DNA from 2 places in the Hymenobacter aerilatus genome. Region 2 is predicted to be linked to the other one. Evidence: riboswitches for the same ligand, from Rfam matches in the RefSeq annotation. Region 2 holds a riboswitch; the other holds the start of a gene.

Region 1 (14,741 bases), 560 kb from region 2:
TATATCAGCAGCAATACAACACATATTCATAGCGTTAGCTGAATACCTATTCAACTAACGCTATTCTAATACCATGGCCGACATCCAAACAGCCGCCCCCGCTCAACAAGGTAAGCCCCGCGCCAAGAAAATGGCCTTTCGCCTCGATATGACGCCAATGGTGGATCTGGCGTTTCTGTTGCTCACCTTCTTCATGCTGACCAGCACCTTCAGCAAGTCTATCATTATGGAACTGGCCATGCCGGTAAAAGGGCCGGGCACAGATACACCTGCCAGCAAAGCACTTACGCTGATTTTGGGCAAGCACAACCAAGTGCATTACTTCTACGGCGTGAATGAAACCGGCACCGCCCCTACCCTGCACACCACCGACTACAGCGCCCGCGGCCTCCGGCAGGTGTTACTAGACCTGCAACACCGGCAGAATGGCGCCGTGGTACTCATCAAATCTGAGCAGGAATCGACCTACGGCAACTTAGTAGATGCCTTGGATGAGATGAATATCACCAGCCAGAAGAAATACGCCCTGGTCGACCTCGACCGCAACGACCGGGCGCTGCTGCAGCGGAATGGGCTGTAGATCGAAGGAAAAGGTAGTAGCTGGAATAATTAATCCGCTTGTAATTCACTGTTTGCAGCTATCAAACTACATAAACCAAATTGCGGAGCAGCCGCGTAGCGGCCCAAGGTTTGTAGAAAATGAGTAGCGCCGGCACGACGCGCCGCGTAGCGTATCGGTGTCAGAACAGGTAGGCCATTTCTTGCACCGCTATGCGGTGCGGTCTCCTTTTTCCGCTCATGCTACAAACCTTGAGCCGCTACGCGGCTACTACGCAACTTGAGTTAGTATATATGAAAAGGCGACGTTTATCTACAAACCATCGGAAAATTCGATTGGACATGACCGCTATGGTCGGGCTTGCTTTTTTATTATTAGCCTTTTTCCTACTTAACCAACATATAACTAAACCAAGTATCAGACAACTTAATATGCCTGCCAAACGCCATGACGGCGAGGAGCAAAACGACTTTTGGCATCCTGACCTTATTACACTAATTTTAAGTAAATCCGGTAGCGTATATTACTATTACGGCTTACCTGATACAACAAATGTTACCACTATTTACAGTGCTGCCCTGCATTCTTCCGAACTACACCAAGTATTACTTGATCATAATGCACACGCACTGATTTTTATAAAAAACACGTCTACTGCTACGTATCGAGATTTAGTTGCCATTTTAGATGAGATGCATAAAACGCAGCAAAGACGTTACGTCTTAGCTGATATGATACCCGAAGACTATGCTTTACTGGCACAAAACGACCTGTAGGTCATAGGCGCATTGCGTACTCTACGGTAACACCTCAGCCTCCGTAATGCGCGCTTGGCCCCAAGGGGCAATGCTCACGTGTACCAGCAGCGCGTGCGGGCCTTTCTTGTTCAGCGCTTTTACCTGACTTTCCGGCGCATAGTACCGTTCCAGACCATAGCGTAGGCGAAGGGTGCGCCGACTGCTGCCCACCACCCAACCGCGCAGAATTACCTGATCGGAGGGTAGGGCACGGGGCTCTTGCTCGTACACGCGCACGGCGGCGTATGCGTTGCCCTGGGCACGCAGAGCCACATACACGGGCTGACGGCGGCGCGGCTCCTTAGCCTCTTGCCACAGCGAGAGAGGCAAATAGGTGATGCCGTAGGTCAGGCGTAGGTGGTCGCGCTCCAGCAGGTCGCGGGGGTTGACGGGAGCCGTGCGCAGCTGCACTGTGCGGCCGTAGGCGGTGGTGGCATACCCGGCCGCTGCCACGGCCGCAATAAACAGCAGCTGCGCACCTACTAGCAGCACCAGCCACACCCGACGATTGGCAGGGGTAGGAAGAACAGCCATGCGATTACGGGTTAGGGGTGGAAGCGTCTGGCGCAGCAGTTTGCACGGCCCGCCGGCGCAAATACCAGCTTAGGCCAAGTAGCAAAATGCCTCCGAGCAGGAAAAACAACGATTTGTTCATGAAGCCCCACGTGAGCCGGAAGTAGGCCACGGCGGTGGTCAGAATAAACAATACGGTACCCAGCGTCACGCGGTCGGGGTTTTGCTCCTGGTGGGCGCGCCACAGCAACGTGCCGGTATAGGCATAGAGCACGACCAAGGCCGCCACGGCCAGTGGCAGCCCGGCCGGCAGGTAGAAGCCGGGGAGCAGTAGTAGCCAATCAGTGGCGCTGCTGAGGCGGCCCCGCGCCTTTTTGCCTGCCAGGGAGAGGACTAGCACCGCCCCTAGTGCCACCAGGTAGGCTAGCAGCGGAGGTTGCAAGCGGTCGGTGTAGCTTCCGGCCTCTCCGAAAATAGCTAAGCCCAGCATAAACAGGAATGCCGCCACTAGCGGTGGCCCCTGCAACGCCCGACCGGCCGGGCGGTCGGCTTGCCAGTCGCCGAAGGCGTAGATGAGCATAGCCGCCACAAAAAACCAGGTGATTTTGATGTGCAGCACGCCGATGAGCAAGCCCGCTTGCCACAGCAGGCCGGTAGCTAGCACAGCACCTAGTAGCGCATCGGGGTAGCGCCACCAATAGTAACCGAGGGTGAGGGCCGTAAACACGGCCGTTGCGTAGCTGAAGGCACCTAGCGCCTCGGTGTTGTAGCCCTGCACAATGCCGCCGATGGCTACCGTCATCACAAACAGCAGGCGCGAGCGGTAGAGGTAAGTAAGCCCTACCCCCGCCACGCCCCAGGCTACTAGGCCTGTCACGTCGTAGCCGATGAGCTGGAACATCTGACTGGTGAGGATGATGCTAGTGCCGAACAAAATCAGCCCCAGTCCTACCAGGCCCATGCCCAGCTGCGTGTTGCCGCGCCGCCGAAAATACTCGCCCGCCGCGTAGCTCCCCGCCACCGAGCCCAGCAGAATCCCGAAGCGCACCAGCAGCGGCAGGTCCTGCCAGTTGGCGGCAATCAGACTCAGGGCGCTCAGCAGCACTAGCAGGCTTCCTAGTAGTGGCAATAGGCCAATAGCTTTATCATCAACAGGATACAACGCCAGTAGCCGCTGTTCCTGCTCGGCAGTAATAATACCCTGCTCCACCCATTTCGGGCCTTCGACTTCAATAATCTTACGACTCATAGCTTCTGCAATATGGGCAGAATGGATAAAAGGACGTTGTACTTAGAAATTATCACTGTTCCTAAATTTCAATACCGTCCACCCTATAAAACTCAAAATTGAAATTACTATAATTATTATACCCTGCTTTCGATTAGAAGGCACGTAACCATATATCCTTTCTCCGTTGGGCAACGTTTTTTTATGATGAAATAAATGCCATCCTATGAACAAGCCTATAAATCCTCCCGCCAAGGCGAATATATATCCTATGAAGATCCACGACATCGAGCTTTCTTCTGGTTTTGCCAGCTCGTTCATCCTAATTTCTTTTAATGACTGAATAAGCGCATCATTCACCAACTCTCCTCTATTGCTAAGTATTTTTTGTGCTAGTAGATAATCCAGTTTGCTCCATTCATCCGATTTAGTAATAACTTCATAGAGCTCCTGATTGGTAAAAGTAAATAGGTAGTGACTTTCATCTACACTATCTACTACACTCGAATACATATTTTCTTGAAGCACATTAGCGGCCTCAAAATCTTGTTTCTTTAGTTTAATCCTGAATTCTTTGTTCTGCTCGTTATTAGCAAACGTTGGATCAAATGCGAGCGAATAATCTTCTAATTTGTACTTGACATTTTCTTTGTCAAAGAATTCACAGAGCACCAGCGCTTCATTGAGGCTATTAAATCTACGATAGGTTACGTATTGTCCTTCTGACATATATGGTATATTATATGGAGTCGAAAATAGTCTAGCTAACAGGTACAGTAAAATCCTTCCGCGCCCGCGTCATCTCGCGCTTACCTACTGGCCCCGGTAGCTTCTCTACTAGCCACCCGGCCGCTTTCAGGCTGCGGCGGAAGCTACCCTTGGCGCAGTAGCTGGTGAGCAGGGCGCCCGGCGCGGCGGCTTCGTAGAGCTGAGCAAATACCGCGTCGGTCCACATATCAGGCTGCTTCTCGGGGGCGAAGGCGTCGAAGTAGATGACATGGTAGTGGTTGGCGGGTAGGGCAGTGTGTTGCAGCTCACCGGTGATTTTGCGCAGCAGAAACCGCGGCAGCAGGGGCACGGCCTCATCCCAGGCCGCCGCGTGTAGTTGGTTGAAATACTCCAGGAGTTCCGGATTCAGCAAGTAACGTTCGGGGTGCAAGTCGGCCACCACGGCGGGGGGTAGAGGGTACTTCTCGATGGTATCGTAGGCCAGAGCCACGGAGGCCGTAAGGCTACGTTGCAGCGTCAGGATGGCGTTGAGACCGGTACCGAAGCCGATTTCCAGTATTCGCGTGGTATCGGTGGCAGCAGCCAGAATAGGTTCCAGAGCCGCTTGCAGGTACACGTGCTGAGCTTCTTGCACGGCGCCGTGGGTGGAGTGGTAGTGCTCGTCTAGCGCCGGCACGTAGAGCGTGCTGGAACCGTCGGCGGTGGGGCGAACTTCTACTTGCATCTGAAGTTTGGTTATTTGCTGCTGGTTTTTGGTCGGACATTATTCTGACCATGTTGCGTATCACGCAAGGGAGGGAATCTCACTTAGAAAGGTCCAACGGAACAAATAACCAAAAACCGCCAACCAAAACCCAACGCCTATGCCCCGTGTCAAAGTAGAGTTGCCCGACGCTTACCTGCTCACCGTGGAGCTACCCATCCGCATCACCGATTTGAACTACGGCGCCCACCTCGGCAACGATGCCCTACTCAGCCTGTTGCACGAAGCGCGGGTGCAGTTCTTGCAGTTTTTGGGTCAGCCGGAATACGACCCCGCCACGCAGCAAGGCTTCATCATGGCCGACGTGGCAGTGGAATACAAGGGCGAAGGCTTCTACGGCGACACGCTACAACTGCAACTCGCTGCCTCTGATGTGCATAAGTACGGCTTCGATGTGGTGTATTTGGTAAAAAACCAGCACGGCAAGGAAATAGCCCGCGCCAAAACCGGTATGCTCAGCTTTGACTATACCACCCGCAAGCTGCGTCCCCTACCCGAAGCTGTCCTCAGAAAGCTGGCGCCACACCCCCATGCATAAGGCCGAAGGTAGTAGCCCGTTCCGCCTCATCCTGATTTCGCCGCCTACCACCACAGCCGCGGAGGCACCTATACTGCAGTGCTTGTTTGAAGCTGGTTTACAGACCTTTCACCTGCGCAAACCCGGCGCCTCCGCAGCGGAAGTAGAAGCCTATCTGCAAGCGATGCCGCAGCAATACCATAGGCGCATCGTGCTACACGGGCACTATGAACTAGCGCAGCATTACTCGATAGGCGGGCTGCACCTACCGGCCGCGGCCCGAACTACCTGGGCTGCGCAGGCACACCTACGGCAACCGGTCCACAGCCTTTCTACCTCTTTTCACAGCCTGACTGAGCTTCGCCGGCACCGCCGCCGGTATGAATACGTGTTTTTGAGTCCGATTTTCGATAGCATCAGCAAGCAGGACTACGGGCAGGCGTTTGCGCTGGCGGAGGTACAGCAGGAGCTACAGCGGCTACAGCAACGCAGGCACTACGCGCCGCAGGTGGTAGCGCTGGGCGGCATCACAGCGGATACGATAGCGCAGGTGCGGGCGGCAGGTTTTGCCGGAGCCGCCGTGCTCGGCAGCGTGTGGCAGGCAGCTGATCCGGTGGCAGCGTTGCGGCAGTTGCTGTAACATGGTACTGGCGCGGGGCTGTGCCCCGTGCCGATTATGCGCAGGCCTCTGGCCTGCTGTCGTCCGCGCCACCAGGAGTATTGTTCTAGCGGTGCAAGCCAGAGGCCTGCGACTAGTCGGCACGGGGCACAGCCCCGCGCCATTTAATGTCCTACTCTAATTTGCTAAAGTAGAAGGCAACAAAGTTTACTGGTGTCCCTACCAATCCTGCAGCCCGTTGCGCAGCGAGGTTACTTGCTGGAAGCCGTGCGAGAGCAGCAGCTCGGCGGCCTGGCGGCTGCGCTTGCCACTGGCGCAGTGCACCACTATAGGTACTGCGGGGTCGAGGGTAGAGAGGGCGTCGGCGAGCTGGCCCAGCGGAATCAGGCGGCCGCCAATGTGACGGGCGGCGTATTCGTGCGGCTCGCGCACGTCTAGGAGCTGGAGTGGCTCCTGGGCTTGCAGCTTCTGGCGTAGCTCGTCGGCGCTGATTTCAGGAACGGCATCAGTGGGGGCGTCGCCGCAGAACTGGTCGTAGTCAATCAAGCCGGTGAGTTGCTGATTACCCGGCACGGCCTGAAAGCGCAGGGTACGGAACTGCATATACAGCGCGTCAAACACCAACAGCCGCCCGCTGAGCACCTCCCCTACCCCCAGCACCACCTTGAGTGCCTCCGAGGCTTGTAGCGTGCCGATGATGCCCGGCAGCACGCCCAACACCCCGATTTCGTTGCAGCTCGGCGCCTCGCCGGGGCCGGGTGGCTGCGCAAACAGGCAGCGGTAGGTAGGCCCGCCCTGGTAGTTGAACACCGACACCTGTCCTTCAAACTTGAAAATGGCCCCAAACACCAGCGGCTTGCCCAACAGCACGCACGCATCGCTCACCAAATAACGCGTGGCAAAGTTGTCGGTGCAGTCTACCACCACGTCATAATCGGTCATGATTTCCAGCGCATTCGCCGCCGACAAACGCACCCGAAGCGGCTGCACCGTAACGAGCGGATTTTGCGCTCGTAGCTTCTCGGCGGCGGCTTCGGCTTTGGGGCGGCCTACGTCGGCGGTGGCGTAGAGCACCTGGCGTTGCAGGTTGGTTTCGTCTACCGTATCGTGGTCGAGCAGGCCGAGGGTGCCTACCCCGGCCGCGGCCAGGTATTGCAGCACCGGGCAGCCCAGGCCGCCGCAGCCTACTACCAACACACGGGCAGCCTTCAGCTTCTCCTGGCCCTCAGAGCCAATTTCGGGTAGGCGCAGGTGACGGTCGTAGCGGCGGGTTTCGGCGGAGGTGAGCATGGGTAGTAAACGCGCGGGGGTAGGGTTTGTTTTTCTGTCAGCCTGAGGTAGACGCCGGTTATATGGGCGCCGGCGCCAACGCCGTGTCCCAGTCTTTCCACACCGGCTCGTAGCCTTGCCGCCGAATCATACCCGCAATTTCTTTAGGCGTGCGCTCATCGCTGATTTCAAACTGCTCCAACGACTCTGGCGCTACTGCGTAGCCGCCGGGGTTGGTTTTGGAGCCGGCGCTGATGCTGGTGATGCCCAGGCGGATGATGTTGTCGCGGAAGGTAGGCGTTTCGCGGGTCGAGATGGACAGCTCCACCTCCTCGTTCAGCAGGCGGTAGGCGCAGATGAGCTGTACCAGTTCCCGGTCGCTCATCTCTACTTTGGGTTGTAGCAGCCCCTCGGCGGGGCGCAGGCGTGGGAAGGAGAGGCTGTACTTGGTTTGCCAATAGGTGCGTTCGAGGTAGTCGAGGTGCAGGGCCGTGTAGAAGCTGTCGGTGCGCCAGTCTTCCAAGCCAAACAGCACACCCAAACCCATCTTGTGGATGCCGGCCCTACCCAAGCGGTCGGGCGTGTCGAGGCGGTAGTGGAAATTCGACTTTTTGCCCTTGGGATGGTGCTTTTTATAGTCTTGCTGATGGTAGGTTTCCTGGTATACCAGCACTGTATTTAGTCCTGCCGGAATCAACCGTTCGTACTCTTCCTCATCCAACGGCTGCACTTCCATGGACAGGTGCGCGAAGTGCGGGCGCAGTGTGTGCAAGGCCTTTTCGAGGTAGTCGACGCCCACGGTTTGGTTGGCTTCGCCAGTCACCAGCAGCACGTGCTCGTAGCCCCACGCCTTCAGCACCTGCGCTTCCTGCAATATTTCCACGCTGCTGAGCGTGCGCCGCCGAATCTTGTTATCGAGACTGAAGCCGCAGTAGGTGCAGATGTTCTGGCACTCGTTGCTCAAATACAGCGGCACGTAGAGCTGCACCGTGTTGCCAAACCGCTTGCGTGTGAGCTGCTGACTAAGCCGGGCCATCTGCTCCAGGTAGGGCACAGCCGCCGGCGAAATCAGGGCTTTAAAATCCTCCAGCGTGCGGCGCGGCGCAGCCAGGGCACGCTCCACATCGGCAGCCGTTTTGGCGTAGATGCTGGCTTTGACATCGTCCCAGTTGTGGGCCTCGAAAATCGGGCGGAAGCTCATGGTATACGTTTACTGTTGACCGTCATGCTCCATCTGGCGTCCGCTTGTCGAAGCATGACGGTCTTTATTGAGGTAATTCTAGTCCAAAAACGCCGTGAGCGGTGAACTTGCCTCGGCATGCGCCACCGGCACGGCCAGCCGCGCCTCGTAGGCCATGCGCCCGGCTTCTACAGCCATTTGGAAGGCTTGCGCCATGTGCACCGGCTGGCCGGCCACGGCAATGGCCGTATTCACCAGCACCGCATCAGCCCCCATTTCCATTGCCGCCGCGGCGTGCGACGGCGCCCCAATACCGGCATCCACCACCACCGGCACCTTGCTCTGGCCGATGATGATTTCCAGGAAGTCGCGCGTGAGTAGGCCCTTGTTGGAACCGATGGGCGAACCGAGCGGCATCACGGCGGCCACGCCTACCTCTTCCAGTCGTTTGCACAGCACCGGGTCGGCGTGGATGTAGGGTAGCACCACAAATCCCAGCTTCACCAGCTCCTCGGCGGCTTTCAGCGTCTCCACCGGGTCGGGCAGCAGGTACTTGGGGTCGGGGTGAATTTCAAGTTTGAGCCAGTTGGTTTCCAGCGCCTCACGGGCGAGTTGGGCAGCAAACACAGCTTCTTTGGCCGTGCGCACGCCCGAGGTATTGGGCAGCAGATGAAACTGCGGATGCCCGAGGTGGCGCAGAATATCGTCGTTTGTGTCCGACACGTCCACGCGCTTCAGGGCCACCGTCACCAGCTCCGAGCCGGAGGCGAGCAGAGCTTCTTCCATCAAGGCCGCCGAACTGAACTTGCCCGTGCCGGTGAACAGGCGCGAGGTAAACGTGCGCCCGGCTATGATGAGGGGTTGCGTTTTCATAGGGCAGAAACAAGAGTAGTCAACGATTCGAGGAATTGGGCCGCCGCGGCCGCAGGGTCGGCCGCAGCCGTAATAGCGCCCGACACCGCCACACCGTGCAGGCCAGTGGCCAGCAGCGGCCCTACATCGGCCAATGTGATGCCGCCAATGCCGATGATAGGGGTAGTAAATCCCGCGGCACGGTGCTGAGTCAGCAGCGTCTTGTAGCCTTCTAGTCCTAGAATCGGGCTCAGCTTTTCCTTGGTAGTCGTGAAACGGAACGGCCCCAAACCAATGTAATCAACCCCGACCGCCACTAGGCCTTCAATATCGGCAAACGTGTTAGCCGTGCCACCGATGATGAAATCCGGACCGAGTAGCGTACGCGCCTCGGCGGCCGGCATATCCTGCTTGCCTAGGTGCACACCGTCGGCGCCAATTTCCAGCGCCAGTTGCGGGTTGTCGTTGAGGATGAACGTGGCACCGTAGTGACGACAAACGGCCTGTGTAGCCAGCGCCAGCTGCTTCCATTCGGGGTAGGGCGTGTTCTTCACGCGCAACTGCACCCAGCGCACCCCCCCAGCGCAGGCCCGCTCGGCCTGCTCAGGGGAAGTCGTGATATAGTGAAGGTTACTGATTTGCATAGTCTTGATTCTGAAAATGATACCCCAGCAACGTCTCGTTGCTGGCCAGCACACGCGCCGTGTACGCCTTGCCCGATCCACAGGCCTCCACCAACGACTCGCCCCGTGCCAGCCCCGCCACAATAGCCGCCGACAACACGCAGCCGCTGCCGTGCTTCTCGCCATGGGGTAGGCGCGGCCCCGAAAACTCGGCCACTACCTGCCCCTGTTGGTACAGCACGTCCACGGCCTCCTCGCCCTCGGCGTGGCCGCCTTTCAGCAGCACCGGACACCAGGTACTAACTGCCGCTGCCGCTGCTTCGGCCGAAGCAGCCGGCCACAGGCGCAGCATTTCGGGCTGGTTGGGCGTGAGCAGGGCCAAGCCGGTACACAGCTGCGCCACCAGTTCCGGCGCGGGCCCGGTGTGAAAATTGTAGCCGGCGCTGGCCTTCAGCACTGGGTCCCACACAACGCCGATGTGCGGATTCTGCGCCCGCAGCCACTGCAGCAGCTGTGGCAGCTCGGTGAGGCTTTCCACCAGCCCGATTTTGGCCCAATTGATTTGAAACCGCTCGAACAGTAGCTTGCTTTGCTCCTGCAGATCTATCAATGGCACCCAACGCACACGCTTGAATTGTACGTCGCTCTGCACCGTGAGGGCCGTGCACACGCCGAAGCCATACACGCCGCGCTGCTCAAAGGTCTTGCAGTCGGCCAGCAAGCCAGCCCCGCCGCTCGGGTCGAAACCGGCGAGACTAAGAACGTAGGGACGAGGTAGTTGAGGCATTGAGTTATTCATTAGACCGTCATGCTGAGCTTGTCGAAGCATCTCGCGTGCTGCTGTTGGATACTAGCTTTCATCAACACGCGAGATGCTTCGACAAGCTCAGCATGACGGTCTGTTTAGTCGTTCCACTGTTATAAGATCCTTCGCGAGCTCAGGATGACAGATGTTTTTTGGTTACAAGTAAATCTCACTCCCCTTTTCCACGAACTCCCGCGACTTTTCCACCATGCCTTTCGTCAGGGCCTCAGCGGCGGTCATATCTTGCTTGGCGGCGAAGTCGCGGACTTCCTGGGTGATTTTCATCGAGCAGAAATGTGGGCCGCACATCGAGCAGAAGTGCGCCACCTTGGCGCCGTCGGCGGGTAGGGTTTCGTCGTGGTACTCGCGGGCGGTATCGGGGTCGAGGCTCAGGTTGAACTGGTCTTCCCAGCGGAACTCGAAGCGCGCCTTGCTCAGGGCGTTGTCGCGATATTGGGCTCCCGGGTGACCCTTGGCGAGGTCGGCGGCGTGGGCGGCTATTTTGTAGGCAATCACGCCGTCCTTCACGTCCTGCTTGTTGGGTAGGCCCAGATGTTCCTTGGGCGTCACGTAGCACAGCATGGCCGTACCGAACCAACCAATCATGGCCGCCCCAATGGCCGAGGTAATGTGGTCGTAGCCGGGGGCAATGTCGGTAGTCAGCGGGCCAAGGGTGTAGAAAGGCGCCTCGTGGCACTCCTTCAGCTGCTTGTCCATGTTCTCCTTGATCAGGTGCATGGGCACGTGGCCGGGGCCTTCTATCATCACCTGCACATCATGCTTCCAGGCAATCTTAGTCAGCTCGCCCAGGGTTTCCAGCTCCGCAAACTGCGCCGCGTCGTTGGCATCGGCAATGGAGCCGGGGCGCAGACCGTCACCCAGCGAGAAGGCCACATCGTAGGCCTTCATGATTTCGCAGATTTCCTCAAAATGCGTGTACAGGAAGCTTTCTTTATGGTGGGCCAAGCACCACTTCGCCATAATAGAGCCGCCGCGCGACACAATACCCGTTACGCGCTTGGCTGTCATGGGAATGTAGGGTAGGCGCACGCCAGCGTGAATGGTGAAGTAATCCACGCCCTGCTCGGCCTGCTCGATGAGCGTATCGCGGAACAGCTCCCAGGTCAGGTCTTCGGCCTTGCCGTTCACCTTTTCCAGGGCCTGGTAAATCGGCACCGTGCCCACTGGCACTGGGCAGTTGCGAATAATCCACTCGCGGGTTTCGTGGATGTTCTTGCCCGTGCTCAGGTCCATCAGCGTATCGCCGCCCCAGCGGCAGCTCCATACGGCCTTATCTACCTCTTCCTCAATGCTCGAAGTCACAGCCGAGTTGCCGATGTTGGTGTTGATTTTCACCAGAAAGTTGCGCCCGATAATCATCGGTTCACTCTCGGGGTGGTTGATGTTACAGGGAATCACGGCCCTACCCGCCGCTACCTCCTGGCGCACAAACTCCGGCGTGATGTGGCCCTGCGGCGTATTGGCCCCGAAGCTATGGCCGGGGTGCTGCACCCGTAGTGCATCATCGGCGGCTAGTTGGTCGATGCGCTGGTTTTCCCGAATGGCGATGTACTCCATCTCGGGCGTGATGATGCCTTGCCGCGCGTAGTGCATCTGCGACACGTTGCGGCCAGCCTTGGCGCGCAACGGCGGCCGGATGTGCTCAAAGCGCAGGTGATCCAGCGTGGGGTCGGCGGCGCGCTGCTGCCCGTATTCCGACGAGGTGCCGGGTAGCGTTTTCACGTCTTCCCTACCCAAAATCCACTCTTCGCGCAGGCGCGGCAGCCCTTTTTTCAGGTCGATTTCCACGTTGGGGTCGGTGTAGGGGCCGCTGGTGTCGTACACCGTCACGGGCGGGTTTTGCTCCGTGGGATTCGTGAAATCGAACTGGCGCTTGGTATCGCTCAGCATGATTTCGCGCATCGCCACCCGAATACCAGGGTAGAGCTGGCCGGGAACGTAGAGTTTGCGCGAGCCGGTAAGCGGCTGGCGCTCCACCAGCGTCTGCTGGGGTGCCTGGTCTTGTTTTTTCATGCGTTAAGCCATTCGCTAATAGCTGCTAGCTGTTAGCCTTATAATTGAGATAAAAGCGTGGTTGAGCAGCAACACTTGCTCGTTTCCAGCAGCCGAAAGGCTAACAGCTAACAGCCATTAGCTAACGGCTGAGAAAAACCTACCCGCCCTGCGTGGCGCGGATGACCGTAATGCGGTCCTGGGCGTGCAGTTGGTGGCTGGGCCATTCGGTGCGGGGCACCACGGCGTCGTTCACGGCCACGGCAATGCCGCGCTGCTCGGCGAGCTGCAGCTCAAGGAGGGTATCGGCCAGCGTGGGGGTAGGGAGGCGGGCTTCGTGTGGTTTATTGTTGACATAGAGAAGCATACAAGCAACGGGTAGTTGGTTGGCTGTCAGAAACAATAAACTCTAGGTGGCGCACGCCCGTGCGGACCCAGGGAGGCGTCCGCATCTTGCACTTTTCCCTTCGCCAGCATTACCTGGATCAGGTTCCAAGGGTATTTCTCAGTCCCGCACGTAGCAGAACACCCCTAAAGTTTAGGCCGGTAAGGTAGGCGTTATTTGGAGGAATACGCCAAGGCAGCTGGTTATAAAATTCGGGCCACCTGCTGCCAGTAAGACGTAAACGCGGGGTAGCGATGCGCTATTTTGCGCCTCGTCCTTGCTGCTGCTGCTTGGTCTAAGTTGTGCCAAGACAAGTCACAAGCTGTTGGGCCTCTACCCCATACATCACTAAAAACATAGCGCACCCCAAAGATTTCTGGGAACCCAACCGCCGCTCATGTTGTATCTTTGCGGTTATGATAGAGCTGCCCGTAATTTCCAAGCGCGATATTCGCAAACTCTCCCCCGACGAGCTGAAAACCTTTATGGTCGAGCACGGCGAAAAGCCTTTTCGCGCCAAGCAGGTGACGGAGTGGCTGTGGAAAAACACGGCCGGCTCCTTCGAGGAGATGAACAATATCTCCCTGGCTACCCGCGAGTTGCTGGCCCGGCACTTCGTCATCAATGGGGTGCAGGTGCAGAACAAGCAGCTCAGCAACGACGGCACCATCAAGTCGGCCTTCCGGCTCTACGATGGCAACGTGGTAGAGGGCGTGCTCATCCCCCACGACACACGCATGACAGCCTGCATCTCATCGCAGGTAGGCTGCTCACTCACGTGCAAGTTTTGCGCTACGGGCTACATGGACCGCAAACGCAACCTCGACGCCGCCGAAATCTACGACCAGGTAGTGCGCATCCGGGAGCAGTGCGAGGCGCAGTACGGCACGCCGCTTACCAACATTGTATATATGGGCATGGGCGAGCCGCTGCTGAACTACGCCAACGTGGTGGAAAGCGTGCGCCGCATCACCGCCCCCGATGGCCTGAACATGGCGCCGCGCCGCATCACCATCAGCACAGCGGGCATTGCCAAGATGATCAAGAAGCTGGCCGACGACGACGTGAAGGCCAACCTGGCTCTGTCGCTGCACGCGCCCAACGATGCCAAGCGCAACGAAATCATGCCCATCAACGAGGCCAACTCGCTGGCGGCCCTGAAGGATGCGTTGCAGTACTACCACCAGAAAACCGGCCGCAAAGTTACCTACGAGTACATCGTGTTCGAGAGCTTCAACGACACGCTGCAAGATGCCGAGGAGCTGTTCCAGATTTCGAAGTGGCTGCCCTGCAAGGTAAACCTGATTGAGTACAACCCCATCGAAAACGCCGACTACATCAACACGGCCGACGACAAGCTGGTAGCTTTCCACAAGTACCTCGCCGACCGTGGCGTGCAAACCAACGTGCGCCGGAGCCGCGGCAAAGACATAGACGCCGCCTGCGGACAGCTGGCCGTGAAGGAAAAAGCCGAGGCAGCTGCGTAGATATAACGCGCTCTGCAAACAAGAAGGCCACCAGTAGATGCTACTGGTGGCCTTCTTGTTTATTTCGCATCCGTTCCTCGTAGCAGGAGCAGCGTTTGCAGGCAGTGTTGCTGCATATATTGCGTAATCCGATTACTCAGTAGATCCACAACCAGCTGGCTATTGCCATCCGCGCCGTAGAGTTGCATAATCTGCGGACCACGCTTGGCCAGAGAAGCGTTGTACTCCTGATGAAAAAGCTCGATGCATTCTGCAGAGGTTTTTCCCTGCAAGCGCCCGGCTTTTTGCAAATCAGCCAGCCGCTGACACAGCTCATCGCCCCAGGATTGTACTAGGGCCTGTTCGGCGGGGGTAGGCGCGTCACTACGAGCCCCTGCAAACCGGCCGTAAAGTGTACTAGCG
Region 2 (14,741 bases):
CAAGCAGAAAAAGTACCCCGACAACCAGTCGTCTTCCTACGATGTGGAATACTGCGTGTGGTCGCAGATTCCGGATATCGAGTTTGCGGCGCAGGATACGCTACCCTACGTGGCCGGCGAGTTTGTGTGGACGGGCTTCGACTACCTGGGTGAGCCTACCCCCTATGATGAATCGTGGCCCTCGCACAGCTCCTACTTCGGCATTCTGGACCTGGCGGGCATGCCTAAAGACCGGTATTACCTCTACCGCGCCCGCTGGAACACCCAGCAGCCTACCCTGCACGTGCTGCCGCACTGGACTTGGCCCGGCCGCGAAGGTCAAACCACGCCCGTATACTGCTACACCAATTCGCCCTCGGCCGAGCTGTTTGTAAATGGCAAGAGCATGGGCCGCCAGACCAAATCCAACACAGCCGACCTACGCACCCGCAACCGCCTGATGTGGAACGACGTGCAGTACCAACCCGGTAGCATCAAAGTAGTAGCCTACGATGCCCAGGGCAAAGCCGTAGCCGAAGAAACCGTACGCACCGCTGGCAAACCTCACCACATCCGCCTAGTAGCCGACCGCACTCAGCTAGCCGCCGACGGCCAAGACCAAGCCTACATCACCGCCCGGGTAGAAGACGCCCAGGGCAACCTCTGCCCCGACGCCACCGAGCAGCTGCGCTTCAAGGTAAGCGGTGCGGGCAGCTTCCGGGCCATCGGCAACGGTGACCCTACCTCCCTAGAGTCGTTCCAGGCGCCACAGATGCACGCGTTTCATGGGCAGCTAGTGGCCATTGTGCAAACCACCGGTAAGCCCGGCGCCGTGCGCGTGCAAGCCACCGGCAAAGGGTTAAAAAGTGGGGAAGTGACGTTGCAAACGGCCGCAGAGAAAGTGCGGTAATTGAGTAGTCATTTAATACAGAAGCCTTTCACACGGATGCTCGTTGGGTCGGTGTGAAAGGCTTCTTTGTTTGTTAATATTTTGCTAATATTTCTATTGTAGAAGTATTTTGTTTATGGTAAGCAAGGATTATTTATTGTTTAGTTTGATGATATTATTGTTTTTGATAATAATACTATCTATAAGAGATGATTTATAAACACTATTATGCTGCGTAATTTATTTAAGAAAATAACTTGAAAATAAAATAAAGATATTTAGTATTATAACTCATAGAAAAAAACTTCATTCCCTCATGGGTTGCTACAAAACCAATTTTCTCATAAAATCGAATAGCATCAGGTCTTCTTTTATCTGTCGTTAATTGTAGTAAAAAACAGCCTTCTTTTTTAGCTCTTTTTATCGCATACTCAAAAACTCTCTGGCCAATTCCTTGCCCTCTATAGCTTGAATTCGTTCAAACGGCTTCAATCTGTGCTCTGCGGCCACCGTGATGAGTCAGGTATTGAATAAAGGTTAGATGGAAAGTGGCAACTTTATTTCCATTTAGTTCTGCAATGGTTAATTCATGGTTAGGATCAGCACTAATTATTTCAAACGCCTTGCTATAGTTAAGGGAAAGCGCTTCTAATGATTTCTCTCTTGCTGCTCCAAGTTTGTCATCAGCCAGCATATCTATGATATCTGGCAGGTCGTCTTTTGTTGCAAGTCTAAACGTGAGTTCGTGCTCCATTGATAGTTGACTTTTGTTTACTGTTTGGGTCTATATTGGTAGTTATTAATGCTGCAATACACTGTTTGTGCATCGCTATTGTCAGCTACCACAAGATACATCCTTATCTGCGTCACTTTACCGCGTCCATCTCAGACTGTTAAATAAGGGTATCTGGTGCATTGTTTCACGTAAAGGTCACTATGCTAGAGCTGACGCTTCAGCTACAGATTGAACCGCCTTATTGAACAGAACTTTGGCCCGGCCCAACCTTCTGCCGTGCTTTGGAGTTGAAAAGTCAGTCGGGCGCAATCTAATGGCGTCTGGCTGACTTTTTACTTACAACTCCACCCCTCATGGCAACTTCCAAAAACTGGTTTATAACCGGCGTGAGCACCGGCTTCGGTGCGTCGCTGGCCGATTTGCTTCTCGAAAAAGGCGATAAAGTAGCCGCTACCTTCCGCAAGCAGGAGCAGGTAGACGAATTCACCAAGAAAGCCGGCGAACAGGGCATTGGCGTGCTCTGCGACGTATCAGACGAGGCGCAGGTAAAGCAAGCTATCCAGCAAGCCATTGACAAGTTGGGCCACATCGATGTGGTGGTGAACAACGCGGGCTACGGTTCCCTGGGTAGCATCGAGGAAATCGACGACAAAGAAGTGCAGCGTCAATTCGACGTGAACGTTTTTGGCCCCCTGCGCGTGCTGCGCGCCGTGCTGCCCCACCTGCGCGAGCGGAAAACGGGCCACGTGATTAACATCACTAGCATCGGCGGCCTTAAGACCTTCCCTGGGGTAGGCGTTTACAACGCTTCCAAATTTGCCCTCGAGGCCATTGGCGAAAGCCTGGCGCAACAGGTGAAGCCACTGGGTATTAAGGTAACCAATATCGAACCCAGTGGCTTTCGCACCGAGTGGGCAGGCGGCTCGGCTACCTATGTGGATACCAACATTGAGGACTACCGCGCTACGGTAGGCGAAAATCTGAAGGGCATCCAGAGCTATAGCGGCAAGCAGCCTGGCGACCCCGACCGCGCTGCGCAAATCATGTATGATCTGGTGCGCGAAGAAAACCCACCCCTACACCTGCCCATCGGCAAAGCAGCCGTGAAAGGCGCTCGTGAGAAATTTACCCAGCTTGTGCAAGAGTTGGAGCAAGTAGCTGATCTGGGCAATTCCGCTGATTTTCCCGAGGAAAAGTAAACAGCCTCTTTCGTAGATAATACCCAAAAAGGCCCTGCTGCTTGATGTAGCGGGGCCTTTTGGGTATTTATTGGTAAGAGTAGCGTCTTAGTCCGCTGTGGTACGGCGCCAGTCGGGGTTATAAATAAGACCAAGCTGGAGGGTGTGATTATGCTCAAAAACCTGCCCATTGCGCTGCTGTAGTACCTGATACAGGTAGCCGGTTTCCACGGCTGTAGCCGCCGAAAGCTGATACCCAAAGGCGAAATAAGTACGGTTCTGGTCGAAGACATTGCCCGTGACATTACGGCCAAACCCGACAAACACCTCGTTGTAGGCGGCCAGGTAGGGCGTTTGTGCCTGTATAATGGTGCCCGTGAGCGGTACTGCCAAGCGAAGCTGGTACCGGGAGCGGTTGAGATACGAATACGCGTCATCTCCGGCAAAACGTACCCAGCGCTGCTCCTGGCGGTAGCGATGCTGTAGTTGCACTCTCCCCAAATTATCGCGTAGCAGCACCTGCTGATACAAACGGTGTTCAGGAAACCGGCTGGCTGCCGGGTGCTCTCCGTAGCGGTGCGTGAGGGCGTAGGCATAGCCAGCCGAAAGCATCAAAGCGTCGTTTACGTAATAATTGGCAGCGGCTCGTACAAAATCCTGTTGCGGACGGCGCACCCCCTGGTAGCGCCGCCATTGCGCTTCGGTATGCACTCCCCACCGCTGGCTCAGGCGCGCATCGCTGAAAAACATCAGCCAAGCGTTGAAGTTGGGGTCGTTAAGGCGGGTTGGGGTAGTCGGCACCTGGCCAAAACTGGTAGTAAGGCCGCTTAGTAGCATACTCAAAAGAAGGAGTACGCTGCGGGAAAGGCGAATAGAAAGCTGCATTAAGTAAAGGTTACGCAAATATTTCCTATACGTAAACTTCGTAAGATGATTCCTGGGCAGGCTGTTCGCGTTGGCTAAAAAGGTAGTTGGAATGATGGAGAGACGCACGCATGCGCCTCTACCATATGCAGTAGGTGACGCAAACAGCGTCCTTCTAAACAGCGCAACCACGGTAGCACGGAGGTACAACTATCGCGCGGCGCTACTTCCTTAGGGTAGGAATAGGTTAAAACTTCGCGCCAACGCTCAATTGAAACTCCCGGATGCGGTATTCTGCATCATAAGTATAAGGACCATTGAGCTCACCTTCGAAGCGGGAGGCGCCCGGAATCAGCACGTTGTAGGGCGTATCGGAAACAGTGGCCGACAGCAGCAGCCGGTTGTTGGTGAAGTAGAGACCGGGTTGGATAAAGGTGTAGCTGTAGCCATCCTGACTGAGGTTGACCATTTGCCCCACCGCTACGCCGGGCATCAGGTGGGCAGAGGTACCTAAATTGAACCGGTAGTAAATGCCCCAATCGGCGCGGGCGCGGGTGAGCAGGCGGCTGATGTGCTCCTGTTCGTAACTCGTTATGTAGTCGTTGATTACCGTTTGAGTATAGCCGGTTTTGTAGTTCAGGTGCTGCATATCCAGCCCCAGCGTACCCGCCAGTACTATGCGTTCCGATAGGGGTTTGAAGGCCTTCACTTGCATGAAGCCCGAAAACGTATTCCGTACCGTTATTTTTCGATCTGCATCCGAAAAGATAGGCGAAGCGGACTGTGGGCTGTATGTACCACCGTACGCCGTCGTGCGGAAGTCGCTGATTTTGGGACCAGCCTCAAAGTAAAACTCCCATTTGGTGGGAGTGTACTGCGCAACGCTCTGGCGACTCAGTAGGGCGGCGGCAACTGTTAGCAGAAGGGCGGGTACGTAAGATTTAAACATGCGAGAAGATTGGAAAAATGGAGAGGTCAATCAAATCAGCAAGTTCAACTGTAATGCCAAAATATCTGGTTTAATTAATATTATTCACATCAAGTTGAGGGAGAGCCGCATAGCGGTTCCACGACTTGCGTTGAGTAGCATCACTTCCAACGTTTCTTGCTATACCATGTATCTACCTGGCGTCGGGACAGTAAGCCGCAAACGTATTGAACTATAGTCCGTTCTGTTTCTTGGTGCCACGGATGGCCTGTGCCTCCAAAGGGTTTTCGGGCCAATAGTGCTTGGGGTAGCGGCCACGCAGCTCCTTGCGCACCTCAAAGTAGCTGCTGGTCCAGAAGCTGCGTAGGTCGCGCGTTACCTGGGCCGGGCGGTAGCCAGGGGAGAGTAAATGCAGCGTAAGCGACACCGCGCCGCCGCCTACCGTAGGGGTATCGAGCAGGCCAAAGACCTCTTGCAAGCGCACAGCCAGTACCGGCGCGGCGGCGTCGTGGTAGTCGAGGCGGATGCGGGAGCCGGTGGGCACTTCCAGGTGGGTAGGGGCGAGGCGGTCCAGCTCCTGGCGTTGCGCCCAACCATCGGGCAGCCAGCTCAGTAGCGCTTCGCCGAGGTCTAATTTATTGATATCGGCGGTGGATCGCACGCCATCCAGAAACGGCCCCAGCCACTCGGGCAGTGCTTCCAGCAACGCCGTATCTGATACATCAGGCCACTGCTGCGGCCGTAGGTGGTGCAGAAACGCTAGCCGCTCCCGCACCTGCGTAGCCGCCTCGGTCCATGGCAACCGGCTGATGCCCTCCGCCCGCAAATGGTCGAGCACGACAGCGGCTACCGTTTCAGGAGCTGGTTGGGGTAGGGCGGTTTCGGCTAGCACCAGAGCGCCCATGCGCTGCGTACGGCGGGCCACCACGCGGCCGGCGGCATCGTCCCAGCGCACTTGCTCCCGCGTTTCGAGCAGGTAGGCGAAGTGCTGTTCCAACTCGGCACGACTGATGGGCGCGGCCAGTCCGGCCCGCGGCTGAGCGGCCACGCCATCCAGGGTAGCCACGGCAAAAAACGCGTCGCTGGCACTGAAAAACTCGGCTGGCAACGTGGCTCGCTGGCCTGACACCATGCGCACGCGCTCGGGCGTCTCGCGCTGGGCGAGGCGGTCGGGGTAGGCGAGGGCGGTGAGCAGGCCGGCCGCGTCGGGCTCCAACGGAGCGGCTTCTACTCCGGCGCGGCGGCGCAGTACCGTAGCAGCTTCGCGTACGCGGCGCAGTGTGGCGTGGTCGGGGTGCAGGCCAGGAAGGGGCGCCCGTCCGGTTTCCAGGGCTTCCAAGCGCAGGCGCACATCGGGCGGACCAAAGGAGCCGTCGGCGGGGCGTAACAGGTCGCGCTCGGTGAGCAGGGCAGCCAAGGCGCAGGCAGTAGCGCCTTGTCCTACCTCTTTGCCCCGCACTACCAGGTGCGCCAGGCGCGGCACCAATCCAAGCCCTGCCAGTGCCCGCCCGTGGGGGGTAGGGCGACCATCGGGCAGTAGTGCATGAAGGCGTACCAGTAGCTCGCGGGCCAGAGCCAGCGCGGCGGCGGGCGGCGCATCAAGCCAGCGTAGGGCTTGGGCATCGTGGGCACCCCAGAGTGCCAGTTCCAAAGCCAGAGCGCTCAGGTCGGCCGTCAGGATTTCGGGGGGAAGGTAGGCGGGTAGCTGTGGCTGGTCGGCGGCAGTCCAGAGGCGGTAGCAGGTGCCCGGGCCAAGGCGGCCGGCGCGGCCCCGGCGCTGGTCGGCAGCGGCCTGGCTTACAGGCTGGGTGGTGAGGGTAGAAAGACCTGTGCGCGGCTCAAACTGCGGCACGCGGGCATAGCCGCCATCCACTACAATCGTCACGCCCTCAATAGTTAAACTGGTTTCGGCAATGCTGGTAGCTAGCACCACTTTGCGCCGGCCAGCCGGCGCCGGCCGTAGGGCAGCATCTTGCTGCTCCAGAGGTAGTTCGCCGTGCAGGACGTGTACATCAACGGTAGGCGCAAGGGTAGGGGCCAGGCGCTCAGCCACGCGGCGCTGGTCAGCGAGGCCGGGTAGGAACGCCAACACGTCGCCGGTAGCGTGCGCGGCCAGGGCTTCGCGGATAACGGCGGGCATCAGGTCTTGCAGCCGCTCGTGGGGCCTACGACTGGCACTGCTTACCCGCGCCGGTGTGAGGTAGTGTGTCTCCACTGGGTAGCTCAGGCCGGCACTGCGCACCACGGGCGCGCCCAGCCAAGCACCCAGCCGCTCAGCATCCAAGGTGGCCGACATCACCAGCAGCCGCAAATCGGGCCGCAGCACGGCTTGGGCATCCAGGGCCAGCGCCAGGCCAAGGTCTGCTTGTAGGCTGCGCTCGTGAAACTCGTCAAACAGCACCGCCGCTACACCTTCCAGCGCGGGGTCGTCCTGTAGCTGGCGCGTCAGAATTACTTCCGTAACTACCTCAATCCGCGTTTTAGCCGACACCTTGCTTTCCAGGCGCATGCGGTAGCCCACGGTTTGGCCTACTGGCTCGCCCAGGAGCTGCGCCATGCGCGTAGCCGCCGCCCGTGCCGCCAGCCGCCGCGGCTCCAGCACGATGATGCGCCCGCCGGGCGGCATCCACTCCGCTTCGAGGAGGGCCAGCGGCACCAGCGTAGTTTTGCCCGCACCGGGCGGCGCCTGCAACACCGCGCAGGCGTTGTGGCCGAGGGTAGCAACTAGCTCGGGTAGGGCCGCGCGGATGGGGAGGTCGGGGAGAAGCACGGGATGCTAATAAGGTAGTTGATAGAGTTTGATTGTCCTCCCGAGCTTGCGAAGGACCTTATGCCTGCAGAACGAGTCGTTAATACGCTTGTCGTTCTGCAGGTATAAGGTCCTTTGCAAGCTCAGGAGGACAGACGGGTTGATTCACAACTTCTAATATACTGGCACCTCGGGGTCTACCTCGCGGCTCCAAGCGTCGATGCCACCTTTCAGATTGAGTAAGTTGCTGAGGCCGTGGCGGTGCTGCAAAAACGCCAGGGCCTGCATGGAGCGTACACCGTGGTGGCAGATGAGCACCACGGGCCGGTCGGTAGCAATTTCGGCGGCGCGGCGTGGCAGCTCGCCCAGCGGAATCAGGTGGCTACCCTCGATGCGGCAGTAGTCGTACTCCATCGGCTCGCGCACGTCGATGAGCTGGAGATTTTCGCCGCGTTGCTGGCGGGCGTGTAGGTCGGTGGGCGTAAGATCAGGGAGCATGGGCAGCGGGGAAGGTAGGGGGCAAAAATACGGCGCCATCCGGTAGCTTTCGGTAGCTTTGGCCGCGCCCGGTTGGGTGCTCACTCAAACACGCGTTGTTTTGCTGCATTCTCTCTACGAGTTCTGGACGGCCGCTGTCGGCAACACGCCGCTGGAATGGGTAGCCGTTGTCACGGGGTTTCTGTGCGTATGGCTGGCAGCCCGCGAGTCGCTGTGGAATTTCCCGGTGGCCATTGTAAGCTGCGGTCTTTACATTGTCGTCTACTACCAGAGTGCCCTCTATTCTGATTGCCTGTTGCAAGGCTTTTTCATCGCTCTTAGCTTGTATGGCTGGTACGAGTGGCTCTACGGCGGCGCCCGCCGCACCGAGCTAACGGTGTCGCGCACGCGCGCCCACGAGTGGCTGTGGCTTACAGTCGGCGCGGCCGTTTTCACAGGTGGCTTTGGCTACTACCTGCAACACTATACCGACGATACCATTCCCTACCTTGACAGCCTAACCACGGCCATCAGCCTGGCAGCCCAGTACCTGATGATGCGCAAGCGCTTGGAAAACTGGTGGCTATGGATTGGGGTTGATGCGCTGTACGTACCTATTCTGTGGCACAAGCAACTCTACCCCACCAGCGGACTTTATGCTGTGTACCTCGGGCTGGCAGTATATGGCTACCTAGAATGGAAACGCGCTGCCCAGGTAGCGCAAGCCACCGGCACCACTAATCCTGCCATCTGATGCTACGCGTTGCCCTCACCGGCCCCGAATCGACGGGCAAAAGCACGCTGAGCCGCCTGCTGGCCGCGTACTACGGCACTACCCACGCGCCCGAGTATGCCCGTGCCTACCTCGACCAACACGGCCCTGCCTACACGCTGCCCGACTTAGAGGCTATTGCCCGCGGCCAGCTCGTCGCTGAGCAAGCAGCCGCGGCCGAAGCAACGGCGGCTGGTAAGTCGGTGGTATTTTTTGATACAGATTTACTGGTGATAAAAATCTGGGCCGAGCACGCTTTTGGTCATTGCCCAGCCTGGATTACTGACCACCTCCACCAACACCCGCACAACCTCACGCTCCTGCTCGATGTGGACCTACCCTGGGAACCCGACCCCCTGCGCGAACACCCAGACCCCGCGCAACGTCAGTATTTTCATGCGTGGTACCAGCGCGAGCTGCGCGCCCTACCCGGCCGATTTGCGGAAGTAAGCGGGCCGCCAGCTGAGCGGCTGGCTTGCGCCGTAGCGGCGGTGGATGCGCTGCTGCAGAGCGCTAGCTCAACCCAGTAAGAAAGTCCTCACTGCGAAATACTGCGTAAACACCGCGAGACACTACGAGAAAAACCATGCAACATACCCTTACCAACGCCCATTGCCGCGTCACCATCAATACCAAAGGAGCTGAACTGGCCAGCTTCGTCCGCATCGACAATTCACCGGAGCTGGAATATATGTGGCAGGCCGAGCCGGCCGTGTGGGGCCGCCATGCGCCGGTGCTGTTTCCGATAGTGGGCAAGCTGCCGCAGGACACCTATCTGCATCAGGGCAAAGAATACAAGCTGCCCCAACACGGCTTCGCCCGCGACCGGGAGTTTACACTCATCGAGCAGACGGAAACGGAGTTGGTGTTTGAGCTGCGTGCCGACGAACAGAGCAAGCAGGTGTACCCTTTCGATTTTGTGCTGCGGATTTCCTACTATCTGCACGAGTTAACCCTAGAAATACGCTGGCAGGTATTGAACCCCACTGCCGATCAGGAGTTGCTGTTCAGCATTGGAGCACACCCGGCGTTCCGGTGCCCGCTGCTGCCCGACGAAACGTTTGAGGATTATGCCTTCCACTTCGATCACCCCGTAACGTTTGAGCGGTATCTGCTGCAAAGTGGCCTGCTCTCCGGCGAAACGGAGCCCGTAATGAACAACCAATCGAAGCTGCCGCTCACCTACGACCTGTTTAAGGACGACGCGCTGGTCTTGAAGCACTTCGATTTCTCGGCTATTGCGGTTCGTAGCAACCGCTCCGACCGCGCCGTACGCCTGCGCTTCGACGGTTTTCCTTACCTCGGCCTCTGGACCAAGGGCCCCGGCGCCGAGTTTGTGTGCGTGGAGCCCTGGCAAGGCATTGCCAGCTCGGTAGGCGCGCCCGTAGAACTGGCCGAGAAAGAAGGCATCCTGACGCTAGCACCCGGCCAGGAATTCAACGCGGCCTATTCTATCGCGGTAGAGTAGAATATTCATTTTTTATCTTCTCTTCTCTGTCATCATGAGCGCAGCGAAGGACCTTATGCCCGCAGAACGAGTCGTTATTACGTCGGTCGTTCTGTGGGCATAAGGTCCTTCGCTGCGCTCATGATGACAGTAGAAAAATGACTACTCTCTCCTCCATGCACATCCTACCCATCACCCCCGAACAAACCTACCCGCTGCGCCATCAGGTGCTGTGGCCTGATAAACCGTTGGTGTATGTGCAGTTGGCGGAGGACGCTGAGGGGTACCATTTCGGGGCGTTTGTGAACGAGGAGCTGGTATCGGTGATTTCGTTGTTTGTGAATACGCAGGGCGAGGCGCGGTTCCGCAAGTTTGCTACCCATCCCGACTGGCAAGGCCGGGGCATGGGCACGGCCCTGCTGACGCGGGTAGTAGACGAGGCTACACGCTTGGGCGCCCACACGCTCTGGTGCGACTCGCGCCAATCGGCCGCCGATTTTTATCGGCGCTTCGACATGCAGCCTACGGGCGAGGTTTTCTACAAAGGTCCCATTCCGTACGTGCGGATGCAGCGCCGCCTGCCGTAGTCCTTTCCAAACGGCTTATATGCAAAGAACCCCTTCGGAGGGTAGGCTCTCTCTTTCAGCCACGAATTGAGAGAAAGCCAGCCCAATAGAAGGGGTTCTTGTTTTTCGGAGGAAAGACCAGCCGCTACACCAACGGCGCGGTCGGGCGCGTGGGTACGCCCCGGTTATAATCGGGCTCCCAGTCGTTGATGGGGCGAGTGATGCCAGGTGGCAGGTCCAGGTCGGGTAGGCCGTCGTCGAGGGGCTCGCCACCTTCGTCGTCATTATCGGGGTAGGGGGGGCGCTGGAAACGCCGCTTGGGCATCACCAGAAAATACGCCAGTACGGCAAAGACCAGAAGAGTATAGATCAGGCTGATCATGGCGAAAGCAGGTGGGTAAATCGACGGAGAAAGGACGACGAAAGACTACTGTCAGTCAAGTAACTAACGGCAGTTAGGACAGAGTTGTTTTCGGAGAAAGCTACTTTTTCGACCCCTCTGCCCACGCCTAACCAAGATACACAGTTCTGCGAGGAAAGAAAAATCGGTGGGCGCTTCTGTTTGTAACTGGCCGGGGTAGCGCCTACTTTTGCTGCATAGTTTAGGGGTGCCAACCCGCCACATGGCGGCCAATGGCTGAGATCATACCCATTGAACCTGATCCGGGTAATGCTGGCGAAGGGAACAGACGATCCGCGAACGTGAAAACCCGAGTGGTGCCGACCCCTGGCACCGGGGCCGTTCCACTTTTCTGCTTTTGCATTCTTGAAAAATGTATTGGTTTTGGGCACTGCGCTACTGGCGCTGCCTGCGGTAGCCTGGGCGCAAGGTCCCGTGTCTGGCGTCATTACAGATGCCCGCACTGGCACCCCGCTACCCGGCGCCACCGTACTACTCGACGGCACGCCCAGCGCTGCCACCGACGCGGCTGGCACCTTCTCTATTGCGACCGTGCCTGTTGGCTCGCACACACTGCACATCACTTTTGTGGGCTACGACCCCATTACGCGCACAGTACAAGGTCAGCCTACCGAACAACGCCTCACAGTGACACTGCAGCCGGGTGGCGTGCTCACCGGCGAAGCTCTCGTAACGGCCTCTCGTGCCAACGAGCGCACCGCCACCGCCTACACCAACTTAGGCAAGGAGGACCTAGCTAAGCGCAACTTCGGCCAAGACCTGCCCTACCTGCTCGACCAAACGCCCTCCGTAATAGTGAATTCCGATGCTGGGGCGGGCGTAGGCTATACCGATATTCGTATTCGGGGCACAAGCAACACGGGCATCAACATGACCATAAACGGGGTGCCGTTGAACGATGCGGAGTCGCACGGCTCATTTCTGGTGAATTTGCCGGACTTGGCCTCGTCGGTTAGCTCCTTGCAGGTACAGCGGGGGGTAGGCACCAGCCAAAACGGCGGCGCAGCCTTCGGGGCCAGCATCAACATCTCTACCCTGGATGTGCGCCGCGAGGCCTACGCCGAGAGCCAGAATACCTACGGCTCCTTCAACACCTGGAAAAACAACGTGCAGTTTGGCACTGGGCTGCTTAATAATCACTTCACGGTAGACGGGCGCCTGTCGCGTATTGCTACGGATGGGTATATGAACCGGGCCTCGTCGGATTTGAAGTCATACTACTTTGCGGCGGGCTACCAGGGCAAGAACACACTGTTGAAGTTCATCACCTTCTCGGGCCGGGAGAAAACATACCAGGCCTGGAACGGCGTGCCCGAACCAGCTATTACCAGCAACGAAGCGCTGCTGGAGAACTACATTGCCAATGGTGAGCTGAGCGAGGCCGATGCCGAGCGCGTGCGCCGCGAGGGTAGGCGCTATAGCTACTACACCTACGACAACCAAACCGACAACTACCAGCAAAACCACTACCAGCTACACCTGTCGCAAGGACTGGGGCAGGACTGGAATGTGGGCGCCGCCTTGCACCTCACCCGTGGCTTTGGGTATTATGAGAACTATCGTACCCGCCGCCGCTTCACCGACTATGGCCTGCAAAACGTCATTATCGGCGGCGACACCATCACGCGCACCAATCTGGTAGACCGCAAGTGGCTGGATAACTACTTCTACGGCGGCACTTTCGCCCTTAACTATCAGCCCCGCGACGGTAAGTTTCAAGCCACGTTGGGAGGAGCCTGGAATCAGTTTGATAATGACCACTACGGCGAAATTATTTGGGCGCAATACGCTTCTACCAGCAACATTCGCCAGCACTACTACTTCAACGAGGCTCGCAAAACTGACTACAACGCCTACGCCCGCGCTACTTGGCAGGTGCTACCCAAGCTGGGCGTGTACGGCGACGTGCAGGTGCGCCATATCACGTACACTATTGATGGCATAGAGGACGAGCAAAACGACGTGCGTACCCGTGCCCGCTACACGTTCTTCAACCCCAAAGCCGGCGCTACCTTCGCCTTAGCCGAGGGCCAGCAGCTCTATGCCAGCTTTGCCGTGGGCCAGCGCGAGCCCGTGCGCGCTGATTTCACCGACCGTCCCGCCGGCGACGTGGGTGCCAAAGCCGAGCGCCTCAACGACTGGGAAGGCGGCTACCGCCTCACCCTACCCGACGCTACCTTGCTAGGGCCACACACCGCCTTGCGCCTGGAAGTGAATGGGTTTTATATGCAGTACCGCAACCAACTGGTGGCCACTGGCCAACTGAACGATGTGGGTACGGCCCTGCGTACCAACGTGGCCCGCAGCTACCGGCGCGGTGTGGAGCTAACGGGCTTTGCCTCAGCCAATGACCAAATTAGTCTCAGCAGTACGCTCACCGTCAGCCAAAACCGCATTCTGGGCTATCAGGGCGTGAGCTACGACGAAAACTACGAGCCCGTGACAGAAGCGCCGCGTACCAGCACTATTTCCTACTCCCCTAATGTGGTATCGGCGCACACGCTAGAGGGGCAGCCGCTGCCGGGGCTGCGCTTGGCGCTGCTCTATAAAACCGTGAGCCGTCAGTACCTCGACAATACCACTAGTGAGGACCGGCGCATCAGGCCCTACCAGGTGCTCGATTTCCGGGCGCGCTACACCATTCGTCCGAAGTTTGTGAAGGAAATCGAGCTGGCGTTGCTGGTGAACAACGTCCTGAACCGTCGCTACGTGGCCAATGGCTATACGTACAGCTACCTCGGTGCCAGCGGCGGCCTCGATACGTTCAACTGGTACTTCCCACAGGCCACGCGCAATTTCCTGGCGTCGGTAGGCGTGAAATTCTAGCCCACGGATTCGCTCGGATCTATCGAATGCCACGGATTCTGTGAGCGAGAGCTAGTAGGCCGTTGTCAGCAATAAAAACGGTGTCATCCTGAGCATTCCGCGCATCAAGCGGCGACGAAGGACCTTCTCACGCGAGAACCAACGAGCTTAACAACGACTCGTTCCCACGTGAGAAGGTCCTTCGTCGCCGCTTGATGCGCGGAATGCTCAGGATGACAAATTGTTTAATAGCTCCTACCTACAAAATCCGAAAAATCCGAGCGAATCCGTGGTTTAGATGATTAACCGCACCCCACCCAGCTCAGAAATCTGATAAGGAAACTGGTCGCCGGGCGAACCGATGAACATGAAGTTTTTGGGGATATTCCATTCTCGTGAGAGCTGGTCGATGAGGGCCGGTCCGAACTGTCCTTTCAGCGGCACAAAATCAACAACGATTTCCTCGTAAGCGCGGTCTAATACTTTGATATCACGAAGCAAGGCCTCAGAAAATGACTCGCCTTCCCGCAGTAGCGTTACGATTTTTAGGCGATTGGTAAATTCATTTTCCACTACGTAGGCCATCACTTTGTTGAGGTTCGATACATTGTCGCCCTTCGTAAAGAACACAAACTCCTGGCGGTTCAGCTCGTGTAGCTGCCGCTTAATGGTAACCTGCGTAAGGCGCGACACCCGCGGCGAATGTTTGGCGAAAGACTCGGCGGCGGCCAGAACCAGGTTCAGAATGGCCGTGCGGTTCAGCATAGCTGCTACAATCAGCATGGCCGGCACGAAATATTGCAGGAACACTACCAGGTAATCAGGGCGGATACGGATGTTGCCGTACAACGCCGTGACGACGCCTACCAGTGCCAGCGCTACCGTCACAACACCCGCGTACACCGGCCGGGGCAGTTTGGGCCGCTTGCG

The links. Region 2 has a riboswitch for thiamine pyrophosphate ahead of MUN82_RS21345 (TonB-dependent receptor). Riboswitches for the same ligand answer to the same signal wherever they lie in the genome.
Region 1: another riboswitch for thiamine pyrophosphate. It lies ahead of thiS (sulfur carrier protein ThiS); the one in region 2 lies ahead of MUN82_RS21345 (TonB-dependent receptor).

The regions. Positions count from the first base shown of each region.
Region 1 is NZ_CP095053.1:4,523,800-4,538,540, reverse strand. It holds gene MUN82_RS18975 (ExbD/TolR family protein) at 74-580, shown strand; gene MUN82_RS18970 (biopolymer transporter ExbD) at 799-1,335, shown strand; gene MUN82_RS18965 (GDYXXLXY domain-containing protein) at 1,357-1,890, opposite strand; gene MUN82_RS18960 (DUF2157 domain-containing protein) at 1,895-3,118, opposite strand; gene MUN82_RS18955 (hypothetical protein) at 3,161-3,826, opposite strand; gene mnmC2 (tRNA (5-methylaminomethyl-2-thiouridine)(34)-methyltransferase MnmC2) at 3,858-4,550, opposite strand; gene MUN82_RS18945 (thioesterase family protein) at 4,690-5,127, shown strand; gene MUN82_RS18940 (thiamine phosphate synthase) at 5,120-5,746, shown strand; gene moeB (molybdopterin-synthase adenylyltransferase MoeB) at 5,945-7,015, opposite strand; gene thiH (2-iminoacetate synthase ThiH) at 7,074-8,195, opposite strand; gene MUN82_RS18925 (thiazole synthase) at 8,274-9,047, opposite strand; gene MUN82_RS18920 (thiamine phosphate synthase) at 9,044-9,670, opposite strand; gene MUN82_RS18915 (hydroxymethylpyrimidine/phosphomethylpyrimidine kinase) at 9,657-10,436, opposite strand; gene thiC (phosphomethylpyrimidine synthase ThiC) at 10,611-12,488, opposite strand; gene thiS (sulfur carrier protein ThiS) at 12,628-12,834, opposite strand; TPP riboswitch at 12,913-13,010, opposite strand; gene rlmN (dual-specificity RNA methyltransferase RlmN) at 13,269-14,339, shown strand; gene MUN82_RS18895 (hypothetical protein) at 14,399-14,741, opposite strand, start outside.
Region 2 is NZ_CP095053.1:5,081,497-5,096,237, forward strand. It holds gene galB (beta-galactosidase GalB) at 1-889, shown strand, start outside; partial or broken gene MUN82_RS21285 (GNAT family N-acetyltransferase) at 1,113-1,331, opposite strand; gene MUN82_RS21290 (hypothetical protein) at 1,347-1,622, opposite strand; gene MUN82_RS21295 (oxidoreductase) at 1,958-2,803, shown strand; gene MUN82_RS21300 (DUF2490 domain-containing protein) at 2,891-3,667, opposite strand; gene MUN82_RS21305 (hypothetical protein) at 3,894-4,595, opposite strand; gene hrpB (ATP-dependent helicase HrpB) at 4,807-7,344, opposite strand; gene MUN82_RS21315 (rhodanese-like domain-containing protein) at 7,498-7,821, opposite strand; gene pnuC (nicotinamide riboside transporter PnuC) at 7,922-8,554, shown strand; gene MUN82_RS21325 (AAA family ATPase) at 8,554-9,102, shown strand; gene MUN82_RS21330 (aldose 1-epimerase family protein) at 9,159-10,040, shown strand; gene MUN82_RS21335 (GNAT family N-acetyltransferase) at 10,178-10,606, shown strand; gene MUN82_RS21340 (hypothetical protein) at 10,731-10,967, opposite strand; TPP riboswitch at 11,180-11,289, shown strand; gene MUN82_RS21345 (TonB-dependent receptor) at 11,352-13,832, shown strand; gene MUN82_RS21350 (APC family permease) at 14,106-14,741, opposite strand, start outside.